DNA from 4 places in the Jilunia laotingensis genome. Region 2 is predicted to be linked to each of the others. Evidence: riboswitches for the same ligand, from Rfam matches in the RefSeq annotation. Region 2 holds a riboswitch; each other region holds the start of a gene.
What was found. A riboswitch is a leader RNA that binds a small molecule or an ion and turns the genes downstream of it on or off. The one in region 2 is predicted to bind cobalamin.
Positions count from the first base shown of each region.

Region 1: another riboswitch for cobalamin. It lies ahead of H8744_RS10850 (TonB-dependent receptor); the one in region 2 lies ahead of H8744_RS09775 (anaerobic ribonucleoside triphosphate reductase).
Region 3: another riboswitch for cobalamin. It lies ahead of H8744_RS12110 (TonB-dependent receptor plug domain-containing protein); the one in region 2 lies ahead of H8744_RS09775 (anaerobic ribonucleoside triphosphate reductase).
Region 4: another riboswitch for cobalamin. It lies ahead of H8744_RS18895 (cysteine-rich CWC family protein); the one in region 2 lies ahead of H8744_RS09775 (anaerobic ribonucleoside triphosphate reductase).

Region 1 covers NZ_JACRTF010000001.1:2,861,041-2,865,667, reverse strand. Annotated here, with positions in the region: gene H8744_RS10855 (hypothetical protein) at 616-2,070, shown strand; cobalamin riboswitch at 2,298-2,511, shown strand; gene H8744_RS10850 (TonB-dependent receptor) at 2,642-4,627, shown strand, end outside.
Region 2 covers NZ_JACRTF010000001.1:2,571,268-2,575,894, forward strand. Annotated here, with positions in the region: gene H8744_RS09775 (anaerobic ribonucleoside triphosphate reductase) at 1-2,283, opposite strand, end outside; cobalamin riboswitch at 2,315-2,499, opposite strand; gene H8744_RS09780 (hypothetical protein) at 2,903-3,391, shown strand; gene trhA (PAQR family membrane homeostasis protein TrhA) at 3,462-4,115, opposite strand; gene H8744_RS09790 (DUF3858 domain-containing protein) at 4,207-4,627, opposite strand, start outside.
Region 3 covers NZ_JACRTF010000001.1:3,181,967-3,186,593, reverse strand. Annotated here, with positions in the region: gene H8744_RS12120 (DUF4373 domain-containing protein) at 1-769, shown strand, start outside; gene H8744_RS12115 (DUF5106 domain-containing protein) at 940-1,890, opposite strand; partial or broken gene H8744_RS18900 (DUF4160 domain-containing protein) at 2,048-2,307, shown strand; cobalamin riboswitch at 2,406-2,606, shown strand; gene H8744_RS12110 (TonB-dependent receptor plug domain-containing protein) at 2,776-4,627, shown strand, end outside.
Region 4 covers NZ_JACRTF010000001.1:3,170,936-3,175,562, forward strand. Annotated here, with positions in the region: partial or broken gene H8744_RS12080 (threonine/serine exporter family protein) at 1-123, opposite strand, end outside; gene H8744_RS12085 (putative transporter) at 258-1,946, opposite strand; gene H8744_RS18895 (cysteine-rich CWC family protein) at 2,140-2,367, opposite strand; cobalamin riboswitch at 2,431-2,637, opposite strand; gene H8744_RS12090 (T9SS type A sorting domain-containing protein) at 2,913-4,627, shown strand, end outside.

The DNA.
Region 1 (4,627 bases), 290 kb from region 2:
TATAGTGATTTTATCTCCTTTTCATTACTTCTTAACCCTAGAAATGACCTTCGGGAGTAATATTGTGATGAATTTATAAAAGACCTCGGTTAGCAATAGAGAAAAAACAAGAGCATATTGCTATATATATTCAATCGTTACTATAAAAAAGGAAAAACATATTCAACTCCTTATCCATGTCAATTCCAGAACTTAAGAGATGAATGGATACACAAATATTAACAATAGCAAAAATCCAAAATCATTATAGAGTAGAGATAATTATCTGAAAAAAAAGCAGATAAATATTTGCCTTCATCAAAAAGTATATCTACCTTTGAGAAAATTAACAAATAGAGGTATAAGTAAATACTTAAACGTATATTTGATAGATCCAATTCAAGAGCATACTCTTAAATGATATAGTTAGCCGAAGTATAATTAAAAACGTATTTGCAATGAAAAAGCACATTTTATTTTTAGTCACTCTATTTGGCTGTTTAGTCTGTTTCGCACAAATGAAGGTGGATTCCATAAGAACAATTCATTATGAAAGCACCTTCCCCATCAAATAAAATAATGATAATTAAATGAGTTTAATCATCAGAGTCCAAATTATATGTAAAACCTATAAATATGAAAAAGGTACTATTATCAATTCTATGCCTGTTTCCTTTCCTGGGAGCATGGTGCCAATCATCCGAACCTTGGTTCTATGAGGGCAAACAGTGGGCTAAATTAATATGGAAATATGACATTGAAACCGAACTGACAATCACAAACGTAATACAAGGTTCTGTTGAGATCAATGGTCTAACTTATTGGAAAGTTTTTGAATCATGGAAGGAGGATCTTTCGGACTTGACATTTAGTGGATACTATCTTCGGGAGGCTGATAGAAAAGTCTATTGGTATGAACCGGATACGGAAGAGGAATATCTATATATGGATTTTAATCTAAAGAAAGGTGATATATTTAATCATCCAAAATCCGATAGAATGGAATTGTGCATAATAGCAGCGGGAGATACCATTTTGCCGCAAGGAGACGGCATATCCCGGAAGTATATGGATGTCGGTCGTTATTACGGTGATGGCAACGTTGGAGGAGTTGAAGAAGTGTGGATAGAAGGTATTGGATCGCTGAGATTCGGCATAGGGGCATTGTGCGTAGGATGCACAGGTACAAACAGCAAACTCTTATGCTGCCATGATGCGGAAAAGACTCTTTATATGGATGAAGATAACACCTGCTTCCACAAAATTCTGACTAAAAGATTGTTATATGGTGGTAAGAAATGGGCAGTATGGTCGCCATCTGCCACAAACCCATCGGAAGGAACCACGGTCACTTCTATCATAAAAAACAGCAAAATGATTAATGAAACGTACTACTATGAAATCTGGAGTAGCAGGAATGAAGATTTGTCCGACATGAAATTAGCCTATTATATGCGGGAAGGTGCAGGAAACCAATTTTACGTTTATAACGAACATACCAACAAGGAATATCTTTGGTTTGACTTCAACCTGAACGTAGGTGACAAATTCACTTTCTATACAGGAGACTCCAAAAAGGATGCAACAGCAACTGTGGTTGCAATAACCGATACCATCTTGCCGAATGGGGATGACGTAAAGCGGAAATGCTTTCATTTAGAACCTTCTTATTTCGGAACTATGGTAGAAAGTATCGGTAGCTTGTCCTACGGGATTGGCAAGTTCAATCCATATTTTACCAACAATACTGAAAGCAAACTTTTATGTTACCACGCAGAAAATGGTGAATTGGTGTATCAAAGCGAAGAAGGCACTTGCTATAAAACTACCGGAATACAAGTGAACAAATCGGACAATTTATCCGTTAAAGTTCAGTGTCCTGAAAAAGGGAAACTCTCTTTCAATTGGGATAGAACCAATATATTCAACCGACTAAACATCTATTCCGAGGATGGCAGCCTATATCGGATAATAACCGTAACTAATGAAAATAATCAAGCCACAATAAACAACATTGCGCAAGGAGTGTACTTCTATCTATTTAGTTCCGGAGATCAACAGGGAGTTCGTGGAAAAGTCTATGTAAAATAACCATTTATTCACTGACACACTCATAAAAAGAAAATACTTAAGGTTGCATAAGCATTTATACCTTAAGTATTTTTTATGTATACCCATCTTCCACATGAGATTTCTATACGCTTGGGATTTGCGAGTATTTAGTTAAAAACAGCTATCCCTAACCTATCCTATCGACATATTATGAAACTTGATCAGAAAAGAAATATATCTTTTTTCACTTTATATCCAAACTATTTTATAATTTTGCAGCGCATTGGTTCATTTCCTCCAGGCATACGGAAGAAATGATTAAAAGGGAATCAGGTGAAAATCCTGAACAGTCCCGTTGCTGTAAGTTTCATCAAAACGTAGCAAGCACACACTCGATGCCACTGAAAGACATTTAAGTCGATTGGGAAGGCGCTTGTTACAGAAATAAGTCAGAAGACCTGCCATGCAATACGTTCAATAGCTTTCGAGGACGAGCTATGAATCCGTTAATCCGCAAACAATACACTGTGTTGCGGAAAAGGTTATTCATACATATTGGTACTCTTTGAAGCTATTTGGTGGATAAAACAACTATCAAATAGAAATATTAATGGGGAAAACTACATTCAGGCGGCTCCTCTGTCTGGTTGGGGTATGCAGCATGCTTTTGCCTATGGGGGCACAAAGTAAGCTGGATAGCATCCAAAGGCTGGACGAAGTCGTCATTAAGGCAAAAACTTATAAGCAAGTCATCCCGGCACAAGTGTTGAAGGGAGAAGAACTTAAAAAGCTCAACAGTTTCTCTGTAGCGGATGCCATCCGTTACTTCTCGGGACTACAAATAAAAGACTACGGAGGCGTAGCCGGACTTAAAACAGTCAATATCCGCAGTATGGGTACCAATCATATGGGTGTATTCTACAACGGCATTCAATTGGGAAATGCTCAAAACGGACAAATCGACCTAGGTAAATTTTCACTTGATAACATTGAAGAAATCTCGCTTTACAACGGACAAAAGAGCGAAATATTCCAATCTGCCAAAGAGTTCGGTTCATCGGGCAGCATCTATCTGACGACACGCAGACCCAAGTTTGAAGGAAACAAGAACACCAACATGTTAGTGAAAGCAAAGGCTGGTTCTTATGGATTCCTCAATCCTGCCCTACTCTACGAATATAAGTTAAGCGAAAAGATCAGCACTTGCATGAGTGCCGAGTGGATCGGGTCAGCTGGAGATTATAAGTTTCGTTATCGCCGAGTGGATGTGGAAGGAAACTTAAAATATGACACCACCGCTGTACGCCACAATAGCGACATCGATGCCATGCGAATTGATGCCGGATTATATGGAGTATTCGAGAAAGGTAAATGGAATGCATTTGCCTATCACTATACTTCGGAACGGGGAATACCGGGAGCTATCGTCAACAATGTATGGAAACGTTCGGAACGATTGTGGGACCGCAATTCTTTCATTCAAGGAGGAGTTGAATATGATCTTCTTCCTAAACTCAGTACACGTATCAATATGAAATATGCTTTCGATTACACTCACTATAACAACAACGATCCAAGCATTAAGCTAGCTGACGATATTTACAAACAAAAGGAATTTTATTTTTCATGGTCTAATAAGTATTCGATATCTCCCGCTTGGGATGTTTCATTGGCCTATGATTTCCAATGGAACGATTTCGACGGGTACAATGTCACAGATGATCATGACAAAGAACACCCTAGCAATCAAGCGACAAGAGGAACGCACTGGTTATCATTGGCTACAGCATTTACAGTAGCAGACAGGTTGAAAGTACAGGCCAGCCTACTGGGTAATTTTGTCAATGAAGAAAAACGTGAACGGGATTCGGCTCCCAATAAGAGCAAACTCGTTCCCGGTATCTTCTTCTCTTACCAACCGTTTAAACGGCAAGAACTGATATTCAGAGCTTTCTATAAGTCGGCCTACCGGTTACCGACCTTCAATGACTTGTATTATACCGACATGGGCAATCCGGCTCTGAAACCGGAAACTACCACTCAGTATAACGTCGGCATTGCATACGATCGCACCCGTAATAACAAGTTATTCAGAGATATGCACATCGGAGTAGACGTATATTTCAATGATGTCAGAAATAAAATCATCTCTTTCCCACAAGGTCCGCAGTTTCGTTGGACAACGATCAATTTAGGAAAAGTCGATATTCGTGGAATAGATGCTTCAGCTGCCTTCAACTGGGCATTTCCCTATGGATGGCAACTAACGACTAAATTGCAATACACCTATCAGGAAGCAATCGATGTGACCAATCCTAAAACAACCGACGGCACCAATCAAGGAGACAATTACTACCGGGATCAGATCCCTTACATCCCCTGGCACAGCGGATCTGTAATCCTCTCCTTATCATGGAATAGCTGGACACTGAATTATAGCTATATCTATGTGGGCGAACGCTATAACCAACAAGAGAATATTATCTACAACCATACCCAACCCTGGTATACCAGTGATATGACTTTGATGAAAGAAATCAAACTGAGAAAAATAAACCTGCGGCTCACGGCAGAGATTAATAATGTATTCAGTCAG
Region 2 (4,627 bases):
TTGGCATACCGGACATTTATCGTAAATCACTCCTTTGTAACCACAATTATGGCAGGTGTCCACCGGATGGTTGATTGAACCGTATCCGATACCTTCATCGTACATCACCTTCACGATTTTAGCAATGGCCCGGACATTCTTCTGTGCTTCACCGTCCAGTTCTACATATGTGATATGTCCGCCACGCGTAATGGCGTGGAAGGGAGCTTCCCGTTTGATCTTTTCGGCAATGCTGATCTTCTCCTTCACATCTATATGGAAGGAATTTACATAATATTCATTGTCCGTCACTCCTTCTATCTTCCCATATTTACGACGATCCATACGGGTGAAACGTCCGCTCAATCCTTCGGCGGGAGTAGCAAGCACGGAATAATTCAAGTTGTATTTGGCTTTGTATTCATCCACAACTTTGTTGATCTCCATGACCGCTTCATAAAGAGTGTCCCAGGCTTTGTCACTATGTCCGTGCCCTTTGCCATACAGTGCCATCATTGCATTGTGCCCGCCAATGAAGCCGATGCCGAGTGTGCCGCTACGTAATACATCACCTACCTCTTCGTTCGGGTTCAGATTGCCTCCTCCTTTCCACACGTCATTGCCCATCATGAATGGGAATTGGCGTGCCAGAGCCGTGCGTTGATATTGGTAACGGGCATAGAGCTGGTCGGCTACCAGAGTAGCCATTTCATGTATTGATTCCAGAAAGATTTCTTTAGCTTTCATCTCGACAGCGTCCTTGTTGCGTCCGTCCTCAACCATGCTTTCTGCTTTGATACGCGCTTCTATCGCCAGACGAGGCATGTTGAGAGTGGTAAACGAAAGGTTCCCACGGCCCAAAGATGATTTTTCACCGGCCACGTTCTCGTACACACGTGTGCGGCAGCCCATTGTCGCCAGTTCATATTGATAGCGTTTCGGGTCATTTGCATCCCATTTGTCATTTTGATTGAATGGAGTGTCCAGAAACATGAAGTTGGGGAACAATGCCTTGGCCGTAGTGTGGCAAGCTTTCAGGAAGAGGTCGAAATTGGGGGTGGTAAAAGTCATTCGTCCTTCTTCTGCCGCTTCGAAATCGGTCATTGCTTTTTGATAATCTTCTTCGGAGTAAGATACTCCCTCTTTTATTTTGAATATCTGGATAGGGAATACCGGCACCTCTCCACGAGTGCCTAACCCCTCTATAGTCGCTTTCAGCAGTTCTTCGATGACCATGCGACCTTCAGCGGAAGTGTCTGTACCATAGTTGATAGAACTGAATACTACCTGATTGCCTCCACGCGAATGCATCGTATTCAGGTTGTGGATGAAGCCTTCCATAGCTTGATGGGTGTCCTTGCGGGTTTGCAGGTATGCTTTTTCAATCACCCGGGCTAGATGCTCCTTGTCAATATTGATTTGTAAGGCTGTCAGTGCCATGCGAAAGGTTTCGCGTTCCAGCTCGTTGGTTTTGATGGATGGCAGGTGTTCTTCAATCAAAGCACGGATAGCTTTTTCTTCCACGCTGGTGTTGGTATCCATTACCACATAAAAACTGATGAATGAGGCCAAGTGTTTACGGAAAGATTTGCTGACACCTTTGGCCATGAAGAAGTCAAAGGCAGGAATTGCTTGACCACCGTGCTGCTCATTCTGGTTGGTCTGGAAAATGATGGTAGCGAGTGTGGCATAACTTTGAATGCTTTGAGGCGTACGGATACTGCCGTTCTTGGTGCGGAAACCGCGCTCAAAAAGGTCATCCATGTCATATTGGATGCAAGTGGTTGTCTTTGTCGGATAATAATCCAAGTCATGGATGTGGATATCGCCCAATTGATGTGCCTCCGCGAATCGCTTTGGCAGCAGGTATTTGTAGGTGTAGTCTTTTGTGACTTCGGAGGCGAAAGTCATCATTTGTCCGGCCGGTGTATGGCTACTCATATTGGCATTGCTCAGATTTATATCGTTTTTATCGATAGCCACGATGCCGTCCATTACCTGTTTCATTTGGGTCTTCTTGTCCCGCTCCGTATTGCGCCATTCACGGTAGATGATGTATTTCTTGGCAACCTCCGGACGCACCTTCATTAATTCCTTTTCTACCAAGTCCTGAATCTCTTCCACTGTGATTGTCGGATTGCTAAACCGGCTGATGACATTCATGGTAATGTCAGCTACGAGTTGTTGCTCGTCTGTGATGCCTGTGGCACTGAACGCTTTGCTAATTGCGTTTTTAATTTTACTAATAGAGAAATCTTCTCTTTTACCATCGCGTTTGATGATACAAATTTCAGCGTAGTTCATAACTTTAACTCCCGAAAGCTTTTAAAAGTTGATAAAATGATTAATTCCGGTAGGTCTTCTGACTTATCTCTCCCTCGCATCGCCTTCCCACGCTGTGCGCGCAGTGACATAGTGTGCGGATTCATAGAGAATTACAGCAGCGGGTACTGTCGCCGATTTGCACAGCGTTCCCTCATGACTAAACCTCTTTTTAGCTCCGAAACAGTGACAAAGATAATGCTTCTATAAATAGGTTGGTTGACTTTTAACAATAAAATTCGGGAAACTTTTCTTTGTGACTGATACAGAAAGTTTTCCATTTCGGGAAACTTTTTTATTGATATGCGAGTGAAAGGTTTCTTTGATAATGTAAAAAACATGGGGTGGAATGCTTATCGCATTGTATCATGTCCGCATCTGACTATCTATCGTTAAAATGTTAAGATAGAGTAACGGATTAGTATTTATGCATATAAATTAATATATTTGAAAAACCATTCGGATAAGATCGGGAGAATTGATAGAGGGAGGAGAAATTGAATAACCGAAGGTGTACTATGAGTACGAATTGCAGAATGTAATTGAATAAAAAGTTTATAGAAGAATGAGGATCGTATATTTACTTTTAATTCTGTCATGTATGATGACGGAGCGTTTGTATGCACAAATAACTTGCATCGGAGATGAGGATCTTGTATCCAAAGTTCAAAATTCAGATAAGCGTTACAAATTTATTTATGTGTTTTGTAACTATTGTCAGGCTTCTCAGGTACGCTATCCGGAGGTGGTCAAGCTTATACATGATAATAAAGACATGGACAGCTTCTTTATCTGTGCGCAGGATAGTTCTGAAATTGCGGAATATGTGGATACTTGTAAGGTCGCTTCTACTATGTACGTGATTAATCAAAACAGGAAGAGAAAAATGGTGAGTTTCTACAATCCGATAAAGGCTACTTGTAAGTTTCTCAAAAAGCAATTAGGTGTGGACACGGATAAAATGGGTGCTTCTGATTTTTGTGTTCTTGATAAGGATAATAAAGTGATAGCACAAACAAATTGGGCTATGAATGATGAAGATTATTTTAAATTGTTGAAAGAGAGTCTGAATATCAGGAGTGCCGACTGATCGTTTGAGGTAATCTGTTTGATTCCTTTTTTTGCAGCACGACGAATGGTTTGCTTGTGTTTATAACGTATTATTTCAATATCATCCAGATCGCTATGATATGTCCGATGCTTCCTCCCAGGCAAAAAAGATGGAATACGGAGTGCATATAGGGCTTACGCAATGAATAGAACACCGCACCTAAAATGTAAGAGGCACCTCCACCGAGTAACCACCAGAAAGCAGGTGTGGCTCCCATGTCTGAGAGGCAGTGCATCAGTGGTTTGAGTGCTACCAAGATTGCCGCTCCCATTCCTACATAGCATATGGTTTCGAGATTGCTATGTTCTTTCAGGCTGGTGAAGCTAAGTATAAATCCTATGATGGCTGATAACCAAACGAAGGCAAATATTCCCCAACCCCAGCCGCCTGCATTTCGCATGACTAAAAGTGTAAAAGGAGTATAGGTGCCCGCAATGTGCAGGTAAATGGCTCCATGGTCGAACTTGCGTAATAGTTCTTTGAGTGATCCGGGAGGCGCGGAATGATACCAGGTCGAACTGACATACGATGACAGCATACCTGTGAGGTAGATCGCAATGCAGGCAACAGCCCAGTGAGGGTCGTTGCTTGCTGCTGCTTTTATTAATAGAAAGTATCCTGCTGTTAGGCCCAGCAGGATACCCGTTCCATGACTGATTGCGTTGGCGAGTTCCTCCCCGTTAGTGTATCGATGATTTTTCAATGTCGTGACTTTTAGCTTCGGGCTGTAAAAGTACTCTATATTTTTGAAACACTCGGCTCGAAGTCTGTTTAAATTTCTATTTAAACAGGTTTTACTCTTTCTTTAAAATAATCTTTCCATTATACTGGGCAGCTACCAGTTTGCGGAAATCGAGAAAATCCTTGTACATTGCTTTGGGGTATACTCCTTTATACATCAGTAATTGATGTATGACTTTTATTTCCTTGTCTTCCACTTTTAAAGAGGAGGTGAATTTGCCGAAGCGGTTTTTTAACGTACACGTTTTAGGCATTGATTCAATAACATATCCGTCCGGAAGTTGCAAGGTGATACTGTCTGTGTCGAGATAACCGTATTCTATATGGATATCCTGTTTCCGTTCTTTCATTTCCGGTGTGCTGAATCCTTTGCGGAACACGTTGATGGGAATAAACAAACGGTTTCCGGTTTTATTGCCATATTGTTCGCTGCTGATAGAATATGAAATGTCTATCTGGGGCATTGCCTCTTTC
Region 3 (4,627 bases), 610 kb from region 2:
CGGGTTCTTCCACAGTGACATCATGGAGCTGACCACCGCTATGTTTGGCATCAAAGGGCCTCATGCGGTCATCATGCTGTTATGCAAGATCTATACGGAAGGGTACTATATACAATGGGGGAAAGAGCAGTGCATGATTTTCGCCAGAAAGCTGGGATCGGAATATACGGCTGAAACGGTAGGGGAGATTGTAAACTTGCTTGTTGAAAAGGGTTTCTTTGCTAGGGAAAGCTATGAGAAACACCGAATCCTGACCTCCATCGACATACAAACGGTTTGGATGGAAGCTACGAGCCGTAGAAAAAGGGATTTAAGCAAATTGCCCCACCTGTTAATAGAAATCACCAACGAGAAAAACAAAAGCAGGAAATCTGAAAATGTAAACATCCCGCTGACAAAAATGGAAGTGAACCCCGAAAATGAGGACATTTCCGGACAAAGTAAAGTAAAGCAAAGTATAGTAGAGCAGAGTAAAGAACTTCCCCCTTCCACTCCCCCCAGGGGGAGGATGGACGGAGATGAAGACCATCAGGCTTCCCTTCCCGAACCACCGGCTTATGCCCTCAATACGAAAACGCATAATTATTATGGACTATTGGAAAGCCTGAGGCTACACAAAATAACCGAAATGAATGAAATCAAGGCCATATTGAGCCTGTCCAACTATGGCGAAAAAGGGACACCCGTGTGGAAACTGCTCGCGAAAAACAATTGGAGCAAGATTGAGGCACCGGGAAAATACATCATTAAAGTACTGAGGAGTTCTTAGGTGTATAGGAAGGTCATTGATTTGTCAATATGAAGAATTAGTATTTTAACGATCTCTTAAAATACTAATTAATTCATCTTTAAGTACGTATTCTTGGATAGCAAGAGTACGTACTTTTATTTTCGTAGTGCGTACGGAAAACGATTTGCATTTATATGAAAGACATTAGGTTATGGAATTAAGGAGATATTGTTAATCAGCCACTCTTCAATAGCTTGAGCCGATGCGTCTTTTAAGATAACCGTTTTATCCGAATCCAATAAATAAAGGGTAGGGATGGCTTTTAAATCATATAAATTTTCAGTTTTGAGTGTAAGCGATTTATCATATGCGGTAATCCATTCGGATGGGAATTCAGAACGATGCTTTCTCCAATCGTCAACTTCTTCGTCCGGATAAAGTGAAAGTATGATCATTCTTTTTTTCTTTATTAGCTCTTCGATCATGGGAATATTTTTTATGGCATTGATCGTTTCGGTACAGGCATGACATCCCGGATTATTGATAAACAAAAGTGTATAGTCTGATTTTATTTGATAAAGTGTACTTTGTCTACCTGATGCTACCGTGTAGGTAAAGTCGAGAGCCTTTGTGCCGACACGGTTCTTTTGCGCCAGTTCCAATCTTGCTTTTGGGCGGATTTTTTCAGTTTCATTTAGAATAGGGGAGGTTATCATTGCTTCAAGCACGGGGATATAATATTCCTCATTGCGCATAGGGGAATTGGGGTCGTACAGGTACTTATCTGCCAGATCGGTCATGTAATTGAAAACTTTTCTTTCCGCTCCTGCTTTGTTGATGGCGGCTTTAATGGCTTCTTGGGCTGTAGTCAATGTTACATGGTTCAAAAGGTCACAATAATCCGCCCATGCTTGTTCTATAATTTCGGGATGATGAATATAATTGGTATCGGCAAAATTCGTATTGTCCCAATAATGTTTGACTATAAAGTCCGCCCGTTGCTCTGGTGTTGTTAGCATTACGGGGATGGTGGGCAAGGTAAATGTTGTAATTGTATCTTGTTGTGTATTGTCTGCAGGAACGGAAGCATTTCCGCTTTTGCATGAACACAAACATAGCACCAAAATTGTTCTCAAGAGGTATTCTATATGCTTCATCATTCTAATCAATGTGTTTTCTATATCCTACAAAAATACATGATTATTTTCTTAAAGCAATAGAATTGATTTCTAAAATACGCATTTATTTTATACTTTTTAATTTGTCCAAATGAAACTAATTAGTCACATTTGTGTCTGAATTAAAAGAATAGTTGTTATGCCTGAAATTTGTAGATTCTTTGGCATCATAATAAGCCTTTATTGGAAAGACCATAACCCGCCACATATTCATTTTACTTATGGCGATTATGAATATTCTATTAGTGTGTTAGATAGAATAGTAGACGGGCAAGTACCTGCAAAAGTAATAGCTAAAGTAAATGAATGATTGATTTACATGAACCTGAGATTCTTACTTTATGGGAAAAAGCCCAACGCAGTGAGAAAATAGATAACAGGCATTGGGCATTAAATTGAAAACCGAATATTGATGCCACCATAGACCATGCTTGAATATTGATTCTCTTTATTGATAAAATATCTACTATCATTGACCATTATCTAAATATTCTTTCTATCTTTGCCTTCGCATTGGTTCGCAAACTCCTTTCACAGAGAATGCGATTAAAAGGGAATCAGGTGCGAATCCTGAACAGTCCCGCTGCTGTAAGTTCTATCTATGTTATGGACAACTAACTCAATTTGCCACTGGGAAAACCGGGAAGGCAGTTCGTAACAGGAACAAGTCAGAAGACCTACCATGCAAATCCAATTTCATTGCTTTCGTGGAAAAAGCGTTGAGTCTAATGAGCCGGATAATTCTATCCATCATTTCATTCACCACTCTGATTCAGAGAAAGTATGATTAAAATAAACTCTGCCAAGTTTATTATCGTGTCCGGTCGAAGTGATTTCGCCCGGACATTTTAATGCAAAACGAATTGAATGAACAGATTGAAACTGAATTTTAAATATAGACTCTTGGGAGTCATCTTATACTGTTACTATTGTACTCCCACACTTTTTGCACAACAGCAAAAAGTGGATACCACACATATTTACACCATTCCGGAAGTGATAGTCGCTGACCGCTACCAGACACAAGAGGTACGTTCGGCAGCCCCCATACAGATTTTCTCTAAAGATGAATTGAAAAACCTGAATGTCTTGCAAGTATCCGATGCAGTGAAACACTTTGCCGGTGTGACGGTAAAAGATTATGGGGGTATAGGCGGATTGAAAACAGTATCACTTCGAAGCCTAGGGGCTGAGCATACCGCTGTCGGCTATGATGGTATCACACTGACTGATTGCCAAACCGGTCAGATTGATATCGGACGCTTTTCATTAGACAATGTGGACAGGCTTTCTTTAAGTAACGGACAGAGTGATAACATATTCCAACCAGCAAGATTCTTCGCATCGGCAGGTTTGCTGAATATACAAACTTTGACACCCCGCTTTAAGAATACTAAAAAGACCAATATTCATGCCTCGTTCAAAACAGGCTCTTGGGGATTGGTGAACCCATCGTTACTGATAGAACAACAACTGAACAGCAAATGGGCATTGTCCGCCAACGGAGAATGGATGTCGGCAGATGGACATTACCCTTTCACACTGCATTACGGTGATAAAGGTGATCTCACCTCCCGTGAAAAAAGAAAGAATACCCAGGTAGAAAACTTACGCGCTGAAATCGGACTGTTCGGAAACTTCTCCGACAAAGAACAATGGAGGGTAAAGGCATATTATTACCAATCTTCGCGAGGATTGCCCAACGCAACGACCTTTTATTATGATTTTGCCGCCCAGCATTTATGGGATAAAAACACCTTTATCCAGAGCCAATATAAAAAGGAATTCAACCGTAAGTGGGCATTCCAGACTTCAGCAAAATGGAACTGGAACTATCAACGATACCTCGATCCGTCTTACAAGAACTCTGAAAAGAAACAGGACAATAGTTACTATCAGCAAGAATATTATTTGTCAGCTTCCGTTCTGTATCGTTTTCTGGACAATCTCTCCTTCTCCCTATCCACGGACGGAAGTATCAATACCCTTAATGCGAACTTACCCGACTTTGCCTACCCCACCCGTTATTCATGGCTAACCGTACTGGCCGGTAAATATGTAAACGAATGGGTGACCCTATCCGCTTCTGCATTGGCAACAATGATAAATGAAAAAACAAAAGAAGGAGAAAGCGGGAAGAATCATCATAAACTAAGTCCTTATGTCAGTGCCTCTTTTAAACCGTTCAACGAAGAAGAATTCAGAATACGTTTTTTCTACAAAAGCATTTTCCGCCTTCCGAATTTCAACGATTTATACTACGGAAAGATAGGAACAGTAACCCTTCGCCCCGAAAATACGAGGCAATACAACCTGGGACTTACTTATAGTAAAGCGATCAATGAATTTTTACCCTATTTATCTGCTACGGTAGATGCTTATTATAATAAGGTAACAGATAAGATCATTGCCACTCCGACAAAAGATATTTTCGTATGGACAATGACAAACCTCGGCAAAGCGGAAATCAAAGGAATCGACGTGACCGGAACTATTACAATGCAGCCTCTGGAGAAGCTACGGATCAATCTCTCCGGAAATTATACCTACCAGCATGCATTGGACAAGACCGATCCCAACAATGAACCGGAGAAAGCAACTTACGGTCACCAGATAGCCTATACGCCTCGTGTGTCCGGTTCGGGACAAGCGGGTATCGAAACACCTTGGATTAACCTCTCCTATTCATTCCTTTTTTCCGGAAAACGGTATACGCAAG
Region 4 (4,627 bases), 600 kb from region 2:
GACAATGTCAATGACACCATTTATTAAAGGTACCCCCGGTACGAGATAAAGAACACTTGTTGCAAGTGCTATTTCTGATGTCGTGTCGAAAATTAATGCAGTAGAAGCGCATAGTGAAGCAACCCCATAATATGGATAGTGACAAATGATTATCATACGTTTCCCAACTTAATGCACTCAAATAAAAAAATATGCTTGATGCGCCTTTCCTATTTTGATATTGTTTCCAGTTGGGATATGGTTCAAAAAATTGAAATTCAACCTAAACATAAAATAAGTAGTTGTGCCGTAAGTACACGTAAGAACATGGCCAAAGGGTATACAGTAGCATATCCGACTGCCGGTGCATCACAGGATGTAAGATCATTAGAATAGGCTAAGGCGGGTGGGTTGGTATTTGCACCGGATAATACACCTATAAGCGTGTAATAATTTAATTTACATACATAGCGCCCGATAATTCCTGTCAACAATAGTGGAATTACAGTAATGAGTACACCATAGGCAATCCATATATATCCTCCTTCATTTATTATTGTCTCAATAAATTCTTTGCCAGCTCCTAAGCCTACACAGGCAAGGAATAATGAAATTCCTATCTCTCTTACCATTAAATTTGCACTCATGGTTGTATAAGTAATCATTTTATATTGAGGACCAAAACGACTGATTAGTATAGATACGATAAGTGGACCTCCTGCCAAACCTAATTTTACCGGTTGAGGGATACCGGGAAACATGAATGGAATACTTCCCAGGATACATCCTAATGCAATACCTATAAATATAGGTATAAGGTTAGGCTGGTTCAATCGTTTCATGGAATTACCCAACACTTTTTCTGCGTGGCTTACTGCTAATTCGCTCCCTACTACGGTAACGCGATCCCCCATTTGTAATTGTAGATTGGGTGTCGCTACAAGGTCAACACCCGAACGATTTATGCGAGTAATACTTGCTCCGAAATTGTTGCGTATTTTAAGTTGTGAAAGCATTTTCCCATTTAGTTCTGGTTTTGTTATTAGGATACGACGTGAAATCAGGTTCTTATTCAGTTGTTCCCATTCCATCTCAATTTGTTTGCCGAAGAATACTGAAATGGCTTCAATATCTATCGGGTTCGAGATAATCAGAATTTTATCATGAATGTGCAGGGCTGTTTCTGAATTTACCAATTCGGTCTCTTGCTTTCCTTCGTGATAGCGGATACGTGAGATGACAAAGTTACGGTTTACCAATGGACGGATATCTTTAATTTTTTTTCCGTCAACAGCTTCATTTTTTATTTCAATTGAAACGGGGCGCACAGTTAGTTCTTGTAAATGTCCCAAACCCTTTTCAGCTTCTGCTTCTTCTTTTGAAGTATTGATATTCAGTATATATTTTAGTATCAATAAAGAAAAAATGGCACCTACTACCCCTAAAGGATATGCAACTGCATACCCCATGGCTATTTCCGGTGCATCTATGCCATTCATATCGCTATTCGCTTGTTGAGCTGCTCCCAATCCCGGGGTATTGGTAACAGCACCTGATAAAATACCGACCATTGTCGTAATGGGAGTACCTGTTGTAAAATGTAGAATTATGGTAATGACAATACTCAGAAAAATGGTTGTTATAGCCAGCATGTTTAAGGTGAATCCCCCTTTTTTAAAAGCAGAAAAGAAGCCGGGACCTACTTGTAAACCAATGGAATATACAAATAAAATCAATCCGAATTCTTTTAGAAAATGAAGTAAATGTTCATCTAAATTTAGATTAAAATGCCCGAAAACTATACCGACGAAAAGTATCCAGGTAACACCTAATGAAATACCTGCAACTTTTATTTTGCCTAATATGATACCGCAAGCAATCACTAATGACAAAATTAGTACGGAGTGAGCTACTCCACCACCCCAAAGATTGGGGAATCCTTCGAAAAGGTTTCTTAAAAGTTCCATTTTATTGAAAGTTATGATTTGTTTTATTAGTTATAAATCTTTGTTTATGGCTTGTTCATAATATCATTTAATGATATTTCCATGTAAATCCATATAAATTTCGGTTTGCTAAAAGTATCCCTGGAGAAATCACTTCTACAGGGATACACACACATCGAACCTTTATAGCGGCATATTACCGCATTTTTATCAGCTAAACATCATCTTTCTTTTTTATGCAATAAAGGTTGGATTCACTATGGTCGAAGTTCGCTTTTATTTCAATCAAACAGTCATGACAAAGACAGTCTGAATAGTGCTTCTGTATATAAGTACATGGACTTTTACCAAGATTTATAGTAGCACAATGACAGGATGAAATATCATTATGCGAACAATCAAATGTCGCACCGCAACGCGGACATACCTTTTTTATAGGCATACCTCATGTTAATTACTTAGTTAACTTATTTTTTCGTACTGTTTTTCTAATCCCACGAGCCAAAGCAGCCTTTAATGAATGGCAGGTCTTCTGACTGACTCCTAATCTTGATGCCTTCCCAATGTATAAATGTCACATCAGTGGCAAAGGTGTTTTACAAGATATTAGCAGAGTTTCACAGCAGCGTGGACTGTTCGGGATTTACACCCGATTCCCTTTTAATTCAAATCACAGAATTGTGCATCTGAAACCAATTCGTGGCAAAGATAATAGAATTTATAATAAGATGGGATAGGGAAGAAGAAAAAAGCTAAGATTATATATTTTCCTGCATCGGAAAAGTATTAAAAAATCGGATATTTCAATAGTCGCTTTAATGTTTGCTTATTTTTTAGTTTCTAAACAGTGTAGCATTTGAAACGATAGAAAGAATTGTAATCGAAAAATAGTATCGAATTCGTGAATCAGCGAGAGTTCGGTTTGTTTTTTCCTTTATAAAACCATAGATTTGTCTTTGGTAATCAATAAACTAAAATGTGTAGATTATGAGAAAAACATTACTTTATTTAATTATGGGTATCTTTGCTTGTGTAGCAAATGTACATGCAGAAAAGACGTTCACCGCGACAGGTGCCAATTCATTAGGCACGGGTATGTCACCTAACGGGAAATATGTTGTAGGGGTAAGTAGCCAGTACTTTGCATATAATATATATATGAAAAGTTATTTGTACAATGTCGAAACCGGAAGCATGGAATGGATTACGGATTATGACGAGACTGATTATGGTAAAAGCGGATCTTTTGCGGATGTCTCGAATGATGGAGTAATATCAGGTACGTTTAAAGATCCTGAATATACTATTACTGTAAGCGATTTCGACGGAGATCGCACTTTTCCTATCAATGTCGCTGCCGTCTGGAAAGATGGCATCCGTACATCCTTGGGTTTCGGCAGTTACGAACTTTCACAATTCAATTATTTTGAAGATGGGAGCTTTGCCAATGCAATATCGGGAGACGGAAAGACCGTGGTTGGAAATATAGGAATCGGGAATTCCACCTACATGTTTCCATGTAAGTGGGAGCAAGCGGACTCAGGTGCGTGGACGTTTAGCCAATTAAATCTCCCGCAGGATGCGGTAGGAGGTAAAGCCGTCGATGTGTCTACAGATGGAAGTATCATTACCGGTGTCATCTGGTTTCCGATGTATGAGGCTGCTGCTTATTGGCAAAATGGGGAATGCCATCTGATAGAAGGAGTCGGAGAGGATGTGCAATACAACGGGACTGGACAAAATAAGGCGTGTGCCGTCAGTCCGAATGGCAGATTTGTTGGATTTATTTTTGGCAATAGCGAACCAGGCGTTTATGATGTACTGCAGAAATCATATAAGAAAATTATTCCCTTCGAACCCTATCATTCTCCGGATGATCTTGCCGTTGCCGATAATGGGAATGCTGTTAGCTCGTTTGGTTATGGATCATTTTTTACCGGTGAAATCTATGAACGACCGTTCTGGTATTCTTATGAAGAGGATCGCATTCTCGGTTTTGACTATTTCATGAGTCTTTTTGCCCAGGGAGTCAAGCCCTCTTTTACATTTGCATATGAAGAGAAAACGAAAGTAACACCTTGTGCTATTTCAGCTGATGGGACCTTTATTATGGGAAATAACGACGTTGTAGTCGCCATGGGGGGAGTGCCCGAATGCTGGATGTTGCAAACAGAGTACCGTACGGTCAAAATCCCGGCTACTCCAGAAGGATTGCAGGCAAAATCACAGGAATTTAAAGAAGTAACTCTTACTTGGAACAAGGACGAGCAGGTTTATGACGGATTGGAATTAGAGTCTTATAACGTCTACTGTGGAGGAGAAAAGATTGACAACGTTGCGGCAGATGTCCTCGAACTCACTTATAGACATCGAAATGCAACTCCCGGATTTCCGGAATACTCCATTGCTAGCGTGTTCCAAGCTGCCGATGCTTCTAAGGTTGAATCGCCCAAATCCAATCCGGTGGCAGTGGCTGTTCCCGACACTTATGAATTGCCTTTCTTTGACGATTTCGATTCCCAGTCTTTAGAAACTAATTATTGGACGAAAGAACCATATTATGGTGATATGATCGACAATACATGGGGAGTTATTCCTTACTACGGAATCTATGATTATGGTCTGTATTCATCTCCCACCACTCAAGCTCCCTATTCTTCCGGGTTAATTTCGCGGCCAATGGATGCGAAGAATGAGAAACA